3 regions of the Arthrobacter sp. PAMC25564 genome follow, and region 2 is predicted to be linked to each of the others. Evidence: predicted binding sites of a transcription regulator. Region 2 holds the regulator's gene; each other region holds the start of a gene.
What was found. The regulator LexA, encoded in region 2, represses DNA repair genes until DNA is damaged. The targets are predictions, from matches to a motif close to TCGAACANNTGTTCGA.
Positions count from the first base shown of each region.

Region 1: a site for LexA is predicted at 3,058-3,073, ahead of E5206_RS11640 (DUF6504 family protein). Genes of this name have one in related genera too.
Region 3: a site for LexA is predicted at 2,531-2,546, ahead of uvrA (excinuclease ABC subunit UvrA). Genes of this name have one in related genera too.

Region 1 covers NZ_CP039290.1:2,479,642-2,484,777, forward strand. The annotation lists gene E5206_RS11615 (CrcB family protein) at 1-342, shown strand, start outside; gene E5206_RS11620 (MFS transporter) at 419-1,642, shown strand; gene E5206_RS11625 (VOC family protein) at 1,793-2,215, opposite strand; gene E5206_RS11630 (chorismate mutase) at 2,230-2,556, shown strand; gene E5206_RS11635 (hypothetical protein) at 2,590-2,976, opposite strand; gene E5206_RS11640 (DUF6504 family protein) at 3,174-3,521, shown strand; gene dnaE (DNA polymerase III subunit alpha) at 3,518-5,136, shown strand, end outside.
Region 2 covers NZ_CP039290.1:3,478,679-3,483,814, reverse strand. The annotation lists gene hflX (GTPase HflX) at 1-987, shown strand, start outside; gene E5206_RS16190 (ATP-dependent DNA helicase) at 980-3,037, shown strand; gene lexA (transcriptional repressor LexA) at 3,098-3,847, opposite strand; gene E5206_RS19665 (LysM peptidoglycan-binding domain-containing protein) at 4,378-4,677, shown strand; gene E5206_RS16175 (histidinol-phosphate transaminase) at 4,732-5,136, shown strand, end outside.
Region 3 covers NZ_CP039290.1:2,806,815-2,811,950, forward strand. The annotation lists gene uvrA (excinuclease ABC subunit UvrA) at 1-2,447, opposite strand, end outside; gene E5206_RS13150 (GntR family transcriptional regulator) at 2,585-2,977, opposite strand; gene E5206_RS13155 (ABC transporter ATP-binding protein) at 2,974-4,803, opposite strand; gene E5206_RS13160 (ABC transporter ATP-binding protein) at 4,884-5,136, opposite strand, start outside.

The DNA.
Region 1 (5,136 bases), 1.0 Mb from region 2:
GGCGGACTCGGCGCCGGGACCCGCTTCGTCGTCGACGGGCTGGCCCGCTCCAAGCTCCGCACCGCCCTGCCAGTGGGCACCATCGCTATCAACATCACCGGATCCTTCCTCCTGGGACTGGTCGCCGGGGCCGTGATCGTCCACGCCGCACCCGTCGAGCTCCAAACCATCGCCGGGACAGGCTTCCTCGGCGGATACACCACCTTCAGCACGGCCAGCTTCGAAACCGTCCGGCTCATCCAGTCCCGCCGCACCGGCCTGGCCCTTCTGAACGGCATCGGCACCGCCGCCGCCGCAGTCGGCGCCGCGGCCGCCGGCCTCGCCCTGGCCAGCCTGCTATGACACCGGCCGTCCACCGAACCATACCGACGAACCAGTTCAGGGAGCGGCCGTGCCGGAAATGAATCAGGAGCACGCAATGACGGGCCGGACAGGGAAGACCTCGGCAAACAGGCTCGGACCCATGGGGTTCGTGCTGGCCTTCGGCGTCGTGAGCATGCTCGCCGACGTCGTCTACGAAGGCGCCCGGTCAATCACGGGTCCGTTCCTGGCCACCCTCGGTGCGTCCGCGGTCATGGTCGGCTTCATCACCGGATTTGGCGAAGCCGTGGCCCTGGTCCTGCGCCTGGGCACCGGCCCCCTGGCAGACCGGACCCGCAAATACTGGCCCTTGACCATCGCCGGCTACGCCCTGACCGTGATCGCCGTCCCGCTCCTGGCCCTGGCCAGCTCGCTGTGGCAGGCGTCGGCGCTGGTTGTCATGGAGCGGTTCGGCAAAGCCGTCCGCACCCCGGCCAGGGACACCATGCTCTCCCATGCCGGGGCAGAAATGGGACGGGGAAAGGCCTTCGCCATCCACGAAGCCCTCGACCAGTCCGGGGCCCTCCTGGGTCCGCTGCTCATGGGACTCATGATCGCCGTCTCTGGCTACCAGCTCGGATTCGGTGTCCTGGCTATCCCTGGCGCACTCGCCCTCGTCGCCGTGCTCCTGCTCCGCCGGGCCGTCCCGGTGCCGGAACGATTCGACGCCCAAGCCGTAACCGACCACGCTGTTGAACGGGGCAGCCGTGCAGCGCGCGTCCCGCTGCCGGCCAGGTTCTGGTGGTATAGCGCCTTCACCGCCGTGTCGATGTTCGGGTTCTCCACCTTCGGCGTCATCTCCTACCACCTGGAAGTCCAGAAGGTCCTGCCCTCGGCCCTGATACCGGTCACCTACGCCGTCTCCATGGGAGCTGCGGCCCTGGCGGCCCTGGCCTCCGGAGCGCTCTATGACCGGATCGGGCTGCGCGGTCTGCTCATCGCGCTGCCGCTGACCGCGGCCGTCCCGTTCCTGTCCTTCACGACCGCCCCGGCCCTCGTCTGGGCTGGCGCAGTGGTCTGGGGAGCGGCGTTGGGGATCCATGAATCCACGCTCCGCGCCGCCGTCGCCGACCTCGTGCCCGCTGTTCGGCGGGGGACCGGCTACGGCATCTTCACCGCTGGCTACGGGATGGCGTGGCTGGCGGGGTCCACCATCATCGGCGCCCTTTACACGGCGTCGTATGCGGGGCTCGTGATCTTCACCGTCGGAACCCAGCTGGTCGCTCTGATCGTCTTCATTCCCCTGCTGAGAGCGTCAGCACCGGATGCGCGGAGGGTATGACCGGTGCCCGTTCGGTAGCATCCCGGGCCATCCACAACAGCGCGAACCCGGGCTGCCACGCGGCCGAAGCTATGAGCAGCGCCGGCTCGGCGCCTTCCAGCTCCAGTGCGCGGACGAAAAGTTCCCGGGCCGAGGCGGCCCGTGGCCCGGTCAGAGCATGACCGCGCCGCCGGCGTCGACCGCCCAGGTGGGGTTGAAGGCAACTTCCCAGCGGAAGCCGTCCGGATCGGCGAAGTATCCCGTGTAGCCGCCCCAGGGCTGGGTTTTCGGCGCGGCCACAATGGTGGCGCCGGCCGCCTCGGCCTCGGCCATCACCCAGTCGACCTCCGCCGCGCTGCCCAGGTTATGGCTCAGGGTGATGCAGGGAATCCCGTCAGGGCTGGAAGTCCCGGCCTCCGCCTGCATCCGGGAGGCATCCCAGAGGGAGAGGACGAGGCCGTGATTGGCCTGGATGAAGACGACGTCGCCGGGGGATTCCCGGAGGACGCGCCAGCCGAGGCCGTCAACGTAGAAGCTGCGGGAGGCGTCAATGCTGCGGACACCCAGTGAAATTAGGTCGACTCGTGGCTGCATCTTTCGATACTGTCATGGACATGTCCGTAAATCACGAAGACCACAAAGATGCCCAGGCCGACAAGGAACAGCTCGCCGCGGTACGGGTGGCCGTTGACGAAGTGGATGAGCAGATCGTCCTGCTGATCGGACGCCGCGAGCGGCTGATCCGGATCGCCGGAACCCTGAAGGAGGACAGCGGCCAGGTGCGGGCTCCCGGACGGGTCGAGCGCGTTATAGAGCATGTCCGCGGCGTGGCCGAGAAGAAGGACATCGACGCCGAGATCGTCGAAAAGACCTACCGGGCCATGATCGAAGCCTTCACCACGCTTGAACTGGAAGTGTATAAAGCCAGCAGCTGAGCCCCCGGAGCGCTTCTTTAGCGGGTTCCTGGCCTACAGGGCTTCCTCCACCGCCACATTGGCCTGGTAGTCCCGGCCGTCGCAGTCGCTGAAGGCTGTCATCAGGTGGCCTTTGGGCAGTCCCATCACCGTGCTCATGGGAAAGTTGCCGGTGATGGTGTTGCCCGAGTGCTCGACGCCCTTGAGGTCAAAGTTCTCCTCGGTCCCGTCGTGGCAGAAGCAGTAGAAGGAAACGGCCTCGCCGTTCATGAATTCGATTCCCATCCGGCGTTGATGGGAATGGTCCGGGGTTGCCGCCACGAGCCCGACCACGTAGGCCCCCGATCCCGGAATATTTCCGTCTATATCGAACTTCGCCACCAGGGTGGTGTCCTTGGCGGCGATGCTTACGTGCTTGAGGAGTGCGTTATGGGAACTCATGGCTCAATCCTGCCCCCAGCGGTCCCGTCCGTCCACCCCTGACCTAGGTTTTGCTCCGGTCCCGGCATACACTGAAGTTATTCGAAGATATGTTCGAATAACTACTTCGAACTACTTCGAAAACTACGTGTACCTGACCGCAGTCCCGGCTTGAGCTGTGCCGGAACCCTGCGGTCGGGTTGTTCCGGGAGGCAAGAATGGGCATGTTCAGCGAGTCGGTCGACGTCGTCTGCACACCCACCGGCCAGCCCCTGACGCTTGGCTGGGCCGGGCGGCACTACACCGTCTGCGCGGAGCCGGTCCGCTGGTATGAACGCCGCCAGTGGTGGGCAGAGGAAACCCGGGCCCCGCTCGGCAGCGGGCCGGGCCTGGTGGACCACGAGATCTGGCGGGTCCAGGTGCACCTGTCTGACCCGTCCCCGGACAGCGGAGCCCCGGGGGAGCCCCTCACCCTTGACCTGTCCCGGCAAATCCGCAGCGGCCGCTGGCGGCTCGTGCGGATCCACGACGCCCTGCAGCCCGTCCGGAAGCCGAAAACAGCATGAGCTTCACCCATCTGCACGTCTCCACGGCCTTCAGCGCCCACTACGGGGTCTCCTGGCCGGAGGAGCTGGCGGCTGCCGCGGCCGCGGACGGCGCCACCGCGCTGGCCTGCACCGACCGCGACGGCCTCTATGGAACGGTCAAGCATCTGTCGGCCTGCATGGCGGCGGGACTGGACGCGATCATCGGGGTGGACCTTGCGGTCCTTGACGACGACGGCGACCTCCGCACCCAGGTGGGGGGACGCGTCGTCGTGCTCGCCCAGGGGCACAACAACGGCGCCGGGTACCGGGCGCTGTGCCGGCTGATCTCCGACGCCCATGCCCGCACCACGGGCAAGGCGCAGGGAGCGGTGCCGGTGGCCGTGACCCGCGCGGAGCTGGCCTCCCGCACCCTGCACCCGGAAAACCTGAAGCCGGTGCTGACCGTACTGCTCGGCCCGGACTCCGACGTCGGACGCTCCATGGGCGGCCGGCGCTACCTGCGCCCCCGCACCCTGTTCAAACGCTGGCTGGAGGCCATGCCGCCGGGGACCCTCGCCGCCGAGGTGGTCAGCCAGCTCAGCCCGCCCGGTGAACCCCTGAGCACCGCCCATGCGGTGCGCATGCTCAAACTCGCCGCCGAACACGGGGTGCCCGCCGTGCTGAGCAACGCCGTGCGGTACGTCGCCGAGGACGGCGCGGCCACGGCGGACGTGCTGGACTCCGCCCGGACCCTGAAATCCCTCCCGGAGCTCTCCGCCGCCCCGCTGCTCCAGCCCAACGGGCAGGCCTGGCTCAAATCGGCGGCGCAGATGCTGCAGCTGGGCAAGGAGATCATGCATGCCGCCGGGTACGGCGCCGCAGACCTCAAACGGCTGATGGCCCAGACCGAGGCGCTCGCGGACCGCTGCCGGATGGACCCTGTGGCCGACATGGGCTGGAAGCAGCCGGTGGTCCCGGAAACGTCCGTGATCGGCATCGCCGGCGACCCCCTGATGGAGCTCACCGGGCGCTGCGAGGCCGGAATCGGCCGCCGGTTCCCGGGAATCTCCGGGAAACCGGCCGAACAGCTGCGCGCCCGGCTGGACCACGAACTGGGGATCATCGGCAGCCTGGGCTTCGCCGCGTACTTCCTGACCGTCGCCGAGGTCTCACGGATGATCCTGGATATGGGGGTCCGCGCCGCCGCCCGCGGCTCGGGCGCCTCCAGCCTGGTCAACTACCTGATCGACGTCAGCCAGGTGAACCCGCTCCAGCACGACCTCATCTTCGAGCGCTTCCTCTCTCGGGACCGCGCCACCCTCCCGGACATCGACATCGACGTCGAAAGCGCCGAACGGCACAACGTCTACCGGAAGATCTTCGAGCGCTTCGGGGCCGAACGCGTCACGCTGATGAGCATGCAGAACGGCTACCGCGCTCGCGGTGCCGTGCGTGACGCAGGCCTGGCGCTGGGCATGGAGGACGGGGAAGTCGGGGAAATCGCCAAGCAGCTGTGGCGGTTCTCGGCCCGGAAGTTCCGCGAAGCCCTCGTGGAGAAACCGGAACTGCGGGAATTCGCCGGAAGGGTGGAGCAGCGCGACATCACCGAAAACGAGCAGCTGGACCTGCTGGTGGACCTCACGGAACGGCTGGA
Region 2 (5,136 bases):
GTCATCGACCGTACGGCCCTGATCCTGGACATCTTTGCCCAGCATGCGAAGAGCCGGGAGGGAAAGGCGCAGGTCGAACTGGCCCAGCTCGAATACCTGCTCCCGCGGCTTCGTGGCTGGGGCGAATCGATGTCCCGCCAGGCCGGTGGCCAGGTGGGCGGTGCCGGCGCAGGCATGGGCTCCCGTGGCCCCGGTGAAACCAAGATCGAACTGGACCGGCGCCGGATCCGCACCCGGATGGCCAAGCTGCGCCGCGAAATCGCCGCGATGAAGCCGGCACGGGAAACCAAACGCGCCAACCGCCGTCGGAATGCGGTTCCCTCGGTGGCGATTGCCGGATACACCAACGCCGGCAAGTCGTCCCTGCTGAACCGCCTGACCGATGCCGGGGTCCTGGTGGAGAACGCCCTGTTCGCCACCCTGGACCCGACGGTCCGCAAGGCCGAGACCTCGGACGGCTTGGGCTACACCCTGGCCGACACCGTGGGCTTCGTCCGCTCGCTGCCCACCCAGCTCGTGGAGGCCTTCCGCTCCACCCTGGAAGAGGTTGCCGACTCGGACCTGATCCTGCATGTCGTGGACGTCTCCCACCCGGATCCGGAGGGCCAGATTGCCGCCGTCCGGGCAGTGTTCAGCGAGGTCGACGCGCGCAAGGTGCCCGAGATCATCGTCCTGAACAAGGCCGACGCCGCGGATCCCTTCGTCGTCGAACGGCTCAAGCAGCGCGAACCGCGCCACGTTGTGGTCTCGGCACGCACGGGCGAAGGCATCCCGGAGCTGCTCAAGGCCATCAGCGAGGCGATTCCGCGGCCCAGCGTGAAGCTGGAACTGTTGATCCCGTACAACCGTGGTGACCTGCTCAGCAAGCTGCACGAAACCGACGCCGAGATCATCAGCCTCGACCATGAGGAGAACGGCACCCGGGCCGTGGTGAAGGTGCGCGAAGGCTTCGCCGCTGAACTGGATTCGTTTATCAGCAATGACTGAGTCAGCAACCGGCCCGGCCGGCGAGCAGTTCGTGATCGAGCTGCTCGACCGGGCCGTGTCCGGCATGGGCGGCCAGAGCCGGGACGGCCAGCACGAGATGGCCCGGCAGGTGGCGCACGCGATCGACAGCGGCGACCACCTGCTGGTCCAGGCCGGAACCGGCACGGGAAAGTCCCTGGCGTACCTGATTCCGCTGATCGCCCACTCGCTGGTCAGCGACAAGCCCACCCTGGTGTCCACCGCCACCCTGGCCCTGCAGACCCAGATCGTGGGCCGGGACCTGCCCCGGCTGCTCAAGACCATCACCCCGTCCCTGCAGCGCCCTGTCAAAGTCGCGCTGGTCAAGGGGCGCTCCAATTACGTCTGCCGGCACAAGCTCGACGGCGGGTTCCCCTCCGAGGAACCGTCCGAGGGGCAGCTTTTCTCGCTGGGCGAGGATACCTCCGTCCCGCATTTCGCGGCGGCCATGGGCGGCCCGTCCTCCCAGCTGGGCAAGGAAGTCGTCCGGCTGCGCGAATGGGCCGAAGACACTGTCACGGGGGACCGGGACGAACTTATGCCCGGTGTGACGGACCGGGCCTGGCGCCAGGTCTCCGTCACCTCGATGGAATGCCTCGGCGCCCAGAAGTGCCCGCTCGCGGCCGAGTGCTTCAGCGAGCTGGCCCGGCAGAACGCCGCCGACGCCGACGTCGTCGTCACCAACCACGCCATGCTGGCCGTCAGCGCCTTCGAGGGCCTGGCCGTCCTGCCGGACTATGACGTCGTTGTCGTGGACGAGGCCCACGAGCTCCAGGACCGCGTCACCGGCGCCGTCTCTGGCCAGCTCTCCGTGGCCATGGTGCATGCCGCCGCCTCGGGCGCCCGCAAACACACCGGCATCACCGTGGACGCACTCAACAACGCGGCGTCCCACCTGGAACTTGCCATCGAAGGCGTCCCCAGCGGACTGATGCCCAACGGGCTCAACAGCGAACAGCTGGACTGCGTGGACCAGTTGCGGGATGCCTGCCGTGCGGCTCTGTCCGATTCCAAGGGGGACAGCGCCAGCACGGCCGACGGCGGCCGCCAGCTCGCGCGCTCCCGGCTCATGGTCATCCTGGAACTCTGCGAACGGCTCCTGGCTGCCCGGGAAAACCGCGAGGTGGTCTGGTTTTCCCGCAACAGCACGTTCGACCCGCAGCAGGGCTACTCCCCGCCCGACGAGACCGCACCGGCCCTGATCAACGTGGCACCGCTCAGCGTCGCCGGACGGCTCCGCGAGGGCCTGTTCGCAGACCACACCGTGATCCTGACCTCGGCGACGCTCGCGATCGGCTCCGCCTTCGAACCGGCTGCAGGCGGCCTCGGGCTGGTCGGACCCGGCGCCCCCAGCTGGACCGGCGTCGACGTCGGCTCGCCCTTCGACTACCCGAAGCAGGGCATCCTCTACGTCGCCAGGCATCTGCCCAAGCCCGGCCGCGGAGCGTCCCCGGAAGCCCTCGACGAGCTGGAAAAGCTGATCACGGCCTCCGGCGGCGGGGCACTGTGCCTCTTCTCCTCCCGGCGCGCCGCCGAAGACGCCGCCGAGGCCATGCGGCCACGGATGGACGTGGACATCCTGTGCCAGGGTGATTCGACCATGACGGCACTCGTGCGGCAGTTCGCCGAGGAGCCGGACACCTGCCTGTTCGGCACGATGTCCCTTTGGCAGGGTGTCGACGTTCCCGGCGATTCGTGCCGGCTTGTGGTCATCGACAGGATTCCCTTCCCTCGTCCGGATGACCCGCTGATGACCGCGCGCTCACGGGCGGTCGCCCAGTCCGGCGGGAATGGGTTTATGTCCGTCTCGGCCACGCACGCCGCCATCCGCCTCGCCCAGGGGGCAGGCAGGCTGATCCGCTCGACGTCGGACAAGGGCGTGGTGGCGGTCCTGGATTCACGGCTGTCGACAGAACGCTATGGGGCGTTCCTTCGCGCGGCCTTGCCGCCGTTCTGGCCGACCACCGATCCGGCAATCGCCCTGGCGGCGCTGGAACGGCTCGCCACGGAATCGCGGCAGGCTGCCACCTAGCCGCGGGGGAGCCGCGGGGCTTTAGCTAGGTGCCCTCCCGGGCTGCGGGCCGGACCAGCCCTAAAGGGAGCGCAGGACGGAGACGACCTTGCCCATGATGACGGCGTGGTCGCCGAGGATGGGCTCGTAGCGGGTGTTCTGCGGCAGCAGCCAGGTGTGGCCGTCGCGCTGCCGGAAGGTCTTGACTGTTGCCTCGTCATCCAGCAGTGCGGCAACGATATCGCCGTTGAGGGCATCACCCTGGCGCCGGACGACGACCCAGTCGCCGTCGCAGATGGCGGCGTCGATCATCGAATCGCCGGCGACCTTGAGCATAAAGAGTTCGCCGTGGCCCACCAGCTGGCGCGGCAGCGGCATAACGTCTTCCACGACCTGGTCTGCCAGGATGGGGCCACCGGCGGCGATCCGGCCCACGAGGGGCACCATTGCGGTATCCGTGGCGCTGGCGAGCTCCGAGACGGACAGCCCTCCGACGGTGCGCAGTCCGCCGGACTTCTCCACGCCTGAAATCCTGGTGCTTCCCTCATCGAGGGTCAGCGGCATCAGCACTTCCATGGCGCGCGGACGTTTGGGATCCCGCCGGAGATAGCCGAGCTTTTCCAGTTGCGAGAGCTGGTGCGTGACGCTGGACAGGCTGGCGAGCCCTACAGTGTCGCCGATCTCGCGCATCGACGGCGGATATCCCTTCTCCGTCACAGACCGCTGGATCGTTTCCAGGATCTTCTTCTGCCGGACGGTAAGGCTCTTGGGGGCCCGGGCTGGCTGGGGGTTCCGTGGAGCGGCCCTGCCGCCGGTGGCTTGTGCTGCCATGTTCGCCAACGCCTTTCCAATCCGCCCGGCTGCCGTTGCTGCACGTGCCGGGGTCTTCCGGCCTGAAATGTCAGACCCTGCTGATCAACTACTGGTGTTCAACCGCGGAAACGGTTGAGCTGTGATTCAAACGTAGGCCAGCCCCACGGCTTTTTCAAACATTTGTTCTAGCGAGTCTCGACAATGTTCGTCAATAAGTGCTAAAACGGAACCAGCAAAGTTCGAATATGTGTTCTACTCTGGACTGGCCGGGTGCAGGATGGCGTTCGGCAACATGTTCGAAGGTCAGGCCGGTTGGCGGCAGGTACGTGGAGTACGCCGGGCGGGAAAGTGTCGGCACCGTATGGTCCAGGAGGGCTCAGTTCATGTCAGCATCAAGCGCGTTTCACGATACATTCGGCCAGTACGATCCGTCCGAACAGGTCCGGTCTTTCGACCATCATGTCCCTGCAGGTCCGGCAGGTCCGGCAGGTCCGGCAGGTCCGGCGGGTCCGGCGTCCGCACCGCGCACCAAGCAGGGGCCGCTCCGGCTGACCCGGCGGGGAAGGTTCGTCTTCTTCGGTGTGCCGCTCATCCTGCTGGCCGCCCTTCTTCTGTCGCTCAGCGGCTTCCTCAACGCTCCCGCCAAGGCGGCGGAGTCAGCGTCCGAGCTGTCGCCGACCCCGGCCGTGTCCGTGACGGTCCAGTCCGGTGAATCCCTGTGGGCCATCGCAGCCGCCGTGGCACCGGGGCGCGATCCCCGGGACGTGGTCGCCGACATCGTCCAGCTCAACAACCTGGATGCCGCGCGCGTCTTCCCGGGCCAGCGGCTCTTCGTTCCGTCCAAATAGGGCGCCAGGCGTCACAGTTTCAGGGCTCGCCACGGCCTCACTTAAACTGTTGAGGTGACTGACCAGTTAGAGCGCCTCAACCGACTTCCCCTCCGGACCAATCTGCGGGGCCTGCACCCGTACGGTGCGCCCCAGCTGGATGTCCCCATCCTGCTCAACGTCAACGAGAACACCCATGGTGTTCCGGCCGACGTCCAGGCGGCCATCGCCGAGGCCGTCACGGCGGCGGCCGCCGGCCTGAACCGGTACCCTGACCGTGAGTTCACGGAACTGCGCGAAGCGTTGGCGGAGTACCTCGGCCACGGACTGGGCGCAGAGAACATCTGGGCGGCCAACGGTTCCAACGAGGTGCTCCAGCAGATCCTCCAGGCCTTCGGCGGCCCGGGCCGCACCGCCCTGGGCTTCCCTCCCACATACTCCATGTACCCCCTGCTGGCCGCAGGAACGGACACCGGATAC
Region 3 (5,136 bases), 670 kb from region 2:
ATGTTCAGCACGTCCGCGATGGTCTTGCCCTTGTAATGGACCTCGAGCGTTTCCCGGTTGTAGCGGGCACCATGGCAGACCTCGCACGGCACATAGACATCGGGCAGGAAGTTCATTTCGATCTTCAGCGTGCCGTCACCCGAGCAGGCCTCACAGCGGCCGCCCTTGACGTTGAAGGAGAACCTTCCCGGCATGTAGCCGCGGACCTTCGCCTCGGTTGTGTCGGCGAAGAGCTTGCGGATGTGGTCGAAGACACCCGTGTAGGTGGCCGGGTTGGAGCGCGGGGTGCGGCCGATGGGGCTCTGGTCAACGTGCACCACCTTGTCCAGGTGCTCGAGTCCCTGGACGGACTTATGCCGACCGGCGACCTGCTTGGCGCCGTTGAGCTTGTTGGCCAGCACCTTGTAGAGGATTTCATTGACCAGGGTCGACTTGCCGGAGCCGCTGACCCCGGTCACGGCCGTGAAGAGGCCCAGCGGGAAGGTCGCGTCGACGTTGAGGAGGTTGTTCTCCTTGGCCCCGGTGACCTTCAGCTCACGCTTCTTGTCGTACTTGCGCCGCTTCGTCGGGATGTCGATCTTCCGGCGGCCGGAGAGGTAGTCGCCGGTGAGGGACTCGGTGTTCTTCAGGAGGTCCTCGTAGGAGCCGGAGTGGACGACCACGCCGCCGTGCTCGCCGGCGCCGGGTCCGATGTCGACCACCCAGTCGGCTTCGTGGATGGTGTCCTCGTCGTGCTCCACGACAATCAGGGTGTTGCCGAGGTCGCGCAGCCGGGTGAGCGTTTCGATCAGGCGGCGGTTGTCCCGCTGGTGCAGGCCGATCGAGGGCTCGTCGAGGACGTAGAGCACGCCCACGAGGCCGGAACCGATCTGGGTGGCCAGCCGTATGCGCTGGGCTTCGCCGCCGGACAGGGTCCCGGACGGCCGTTCCAGGTTCAGGTACTCCAGCCCGACGTCGAGCAGGAAGGTCAGGCGGGCCTGGATCTCCTTGAGGACCTGGTGGGCGATCTGGGCCTCGCGGCCGGTGAGCACAAGGGTGTCCAGGAAGTGGGCGCATTCTCGCATCGGCAGGGCGGCGACCTCGGCAATGGACTTGCCGTTGATCAGCACGGAGAGCGATGCCGGGTTCAGCCGGGCACCGTTGCAGGCCGGGCACGGGATCTGCCGCATGTACTCCTCGTAGCGGTCCCTGGCCGAATCCGAATCGGTCTCGGTGTGCTTGCGGTGGACGTACTGGATGACGCCCTCGAAGCCCGTGCTGTACTTGCGCTCCCGGCCGAACCGGTTGCGGTACTGCACCACGACCTTGTGGTCTTTGCCGTGCAGGACGGTCTGCCGGACCTCGGCGGACAGCTTCTGCCAGGGGTCCGTCATCGAGAAATCGAGCTCCTGGGCGAGGCCGGCGAGCAGGCGGTTCCAGTACTCCGTCGTCGCGGTGCCCAGGGACCACGGCGCGATCGCCCCTTCCGCGAGGGAAAGCTCCGGGTTCGGAATGATGAGTTCCTCATCGACTTCCAGCTTGGTGCCGATCCCGCTGCACGCCGGGCAGGCGCCGAAGGGGTTGTTGAAGGAAAAGGAACGCGGCTCGATCTCGTCGATGGCCAGCGGATGCTCGTTGGGGCAGGCGAGGTGTTCGGAGAAGGCCCTGGTCCGCTCCGGGTCCGCCGCGTCGAGGTCGACAAATTCGGCCAGGATCCGGCCTTCGGCCAGTCCGAGGGCGGTCTCCACCGAGTCCGTGAGGCGCTGCCGGATGCCGTCCTTGACCACGAGGCGGTCCACGACGACTTCGATGGTGTGCTTGAACTGCTTGCCCAGCTTGGGCGGATCACTGAGCTGGATGAGCTTTTCGTCGACCCGGGCGCGGGAGTAGCCCTTGGCGGTCAGTTCCCGGAACAGGTCCACGAATTCGCCCTTGCGCCCACGGACCACGGGTGCGAGCACCTGGAAGCGGGTGCCGTCCGGGAGTTCCAGCAACTGGTCCACGATCTGCTGCGGGGTCTGCTTCGCCACCGGCTCCCCGCAGATGGGGCAGTACGGGCGGCCGACCCGGGCCCACAGCAGGCGCATGTAGTCGTAGATCTCGGTGATGGTGCCAACGGTGGAACGGGGGTTCTTGCTGGTGGATTTCTGGTCGATGGAGACCGCGGGTGAGAGGCCTTCGATGAAGTCGACGTCGGGTTTGTCGACCTGGCCGAGGAACTGCCGCGCGTAGGCGGACAGCGATTCCACGTAGCGGCGCTGGCCTTCGGCGAAGATCGTGTCGAAGGCGAGGGAGGACTTTCCCGAGCCGGACAGCCCCGTGAAAACGATCATCGCGTCGCGCGGCAGGTCCAGGTCCACGTTGCGCAGGTTGTGTTCGCGCGCGCCCTTGACGATGAGGCGCGACAGGTCGGGACGTTTCAGCTCCGGCCGGGAATCGTCCGCGCGGCCCGGTTTGGCGGAGTTCACGGGAGCTGAGCCCTTCGGAACGGAGGACTGGACTTCAACGGCTGGATCTTCAGCTACAGCTTTAGGCACGCTACCAATGCTAATCGAAAATTTCTTCGAACAACTATTCCCGCCGAAGTCTCCACCGGCCGGATCTGCTAGTCGCGGTCATAGGCGGCGGCAAGCAACTGCACGGCCTCGGCGAAGCTGGCACCCTGGGCATTCGCGGCCGCGGCGAAGGCCGCGGCCGCGGCGGACAATGAGCTCCAGGCCTCGTCCCGGGCGCAGACAACCGTCCCGTTCCGGCCGCGGGTCACCACGACGCCGGCAGCCTCAAGTTCCTTGTAGGCGCGCGCCACGGTGTGCGGTGCGACCCCCAGTTCACCGGCCAGGCTGCGGACCGCCGGCAGCCTGGTGCCCGGCGCCAGTGTCCCGTTGTCGGCACGTTCGATGATGTTCAGGCGGAGCTGTTCGAACAGCGGCACGGAACTGGCCGGGTTGGGCTTCCAGACGCCCGGGAAACGCTCCGTTGAAATCTCGGCGGGGCTCATTGCTCCGGCCCCGTGACGCCCTGCGTTTGTTCGCGGCCGGCGAACTGGGCCTCATACAAAGCGGTGTAGCGCCCGCCCCTGGCCATCAGCTGCTGATGGGTCCCGTGTTCAACGATCCGTCCGTGGTCCATGACAAGAATTAGATCAGCGTCCCGGACCGTGGACAAGCGGTGGGCAATGACGAAGCTTGTGTGACCTTCCCGCAGCCGTTTCATCGCCTTGCGGATCTGCACCTCGGTGCGGCTGTCCACCGAGCTCGTGGCCTCGTCCAGCACCAGGATGCTGCGTCCGGCCAGCTCGGCCCGGGCGATGGAGATGAGCTGGCGCTGGCCGCGGCTCAGCGAGTCGCCGTCGTTGCCGAGCATGGTGGCATAGCCGGCCGGGAGGGACCGGACGAACTGGTCCACATGGCTGGCCCGGGCCGCGGCGACGATCTCGGCGTCGGAGGCGCCGGGCCGTCCGTACTCGATGTTGTCCCGGATGGTGCCGGTGAACAGCCACGCATCCTGCAGCACGGTACCGAAGCGGCTCCTCAGTTCATCCCGGGGCAGCTCCGCGATGTCCGTCCCGTCGACGGTGATCCGGCCGGAGTCCAGTTCGTAGAAGCGCATCAGCAGGTTGACGACCGTCGTCTTGCCTGCGCCGGTGTGGCCGACGATCGCCACGGTCTGCCCCGGTTCCACGGCGAAGGAGAGGTTCTCGACCGCCGGGGAACCCGGGCCGTAGCTGAACGTGACGTGTTCGAAGACGACGTGCCCCGCCACTACCGGCTGCGTCGCGGCGGCGCTGTCCTCCCCCGGGGTCAGGGACGGTTCCCGGGAGCTGTGGCGCGCCGTGTTCCGGACCGGGGCCGGGGACGGCTTCGGGACCGGGCGTCGCCCCGGGGCCGTGGCCGGGGTCTCCGGCGGAATCTCCGGCGCATCCAGGAAGAAAAAGACGCGCTCGGCCGAGGCCAGGCATGACTGCACCAGGGTCAGCATGCCGCCGATCTGGCCCATCGGCTGGCTGAAGAGCCGGCTGAACTGGAAGAACGCCTGCAGGCCGCCAATGGTCATGGCACCCGTCGTGACCTGGAGCGCACCCACCACGGCGACGGCGATGTAGTTGAGGTTGGAAACGAAGACCATAAGCGGCTGCACGGCGCCGGACACATACTGGGCGCGGGCGCTGGCACGGGTGAGCTTGGCGTTGCTTGCCCTGAAACTGGCGGCCGATGCTTCCTGCCTGCCGAAGGCCTTGATCACCTCGTGTCCGGTGAAGAATTCCTCCAGCTGGGAGTGCAGCTCGCCCGTGCTGCTCCACTGCTCGGTGAAGTGGGCCTGCGAGCTGCGTGCCACCAGCACGGTGGCCAGGGTCGAGAGCGGCACGGACAGCAGGGCGATCAGCGCCAGGAGCGGCGAGAGCAACAGCATCATGGCCAGCGCTCCGAGGAGCATCAGGACGGACATGATGAGCTGGTTGAGCAGTTGGTTCAGCGCCTGCGAGATGTTGTCGACGTCGTTGGTGGCCCTGCTGAGGACCTCCCCGCGGTGCTGTTCGTCAAAATGGCTGGACGGCAGCACGTGCAGTTTCTCCTCGACCGAGGCGCGGAGCCCGTAGCCGATGCGCTGCACCGCCGTGGCTGTCAGCGAGCCCTGGATCCAGCTGAAGACCGAGGCCCCGAGATACATGACGGAGACCCCCAGCAGCAGGGCGGCCAGCTTCTCCTCGTCGAAGAAGTCCCCCACCACAGCGGCGACCACGACGTCGGTGGCGTCGCCCAGCACTTTGGGCGCCCCCACGTTGAGTGCCGCGAAGGCACAGGTCGCCGCGATGACGCCAAGCATCCGCCACTTCGAGGGCCTCAGCAGCCCCAGCAGCCGGACGGCGGCCCGCCACCGGGATGGGCCGCCGTCCCGGGACCGAGTCACGGCGTCTCCTCCAGGACGAGCTGGGAGGCCGCGATCTCCTGGTAGCTCCGCGAGGACTCCATAAGCTGCTGGTGGGTGCCCTGCGCGACCAACCGGCCGCCTTCGAGCACCAGGATGAGGCCGGCGTCCACGATGGTGGCCACCCGCTCGGCCACGATCAGCACGGTGGCGGAGCGCAGCAGCGGTTCGATGGCCGCACGGAGCCTCAAGTCCGTGCCGTAGTCAAGGGCGGAGAAACTGTCGTCGAAG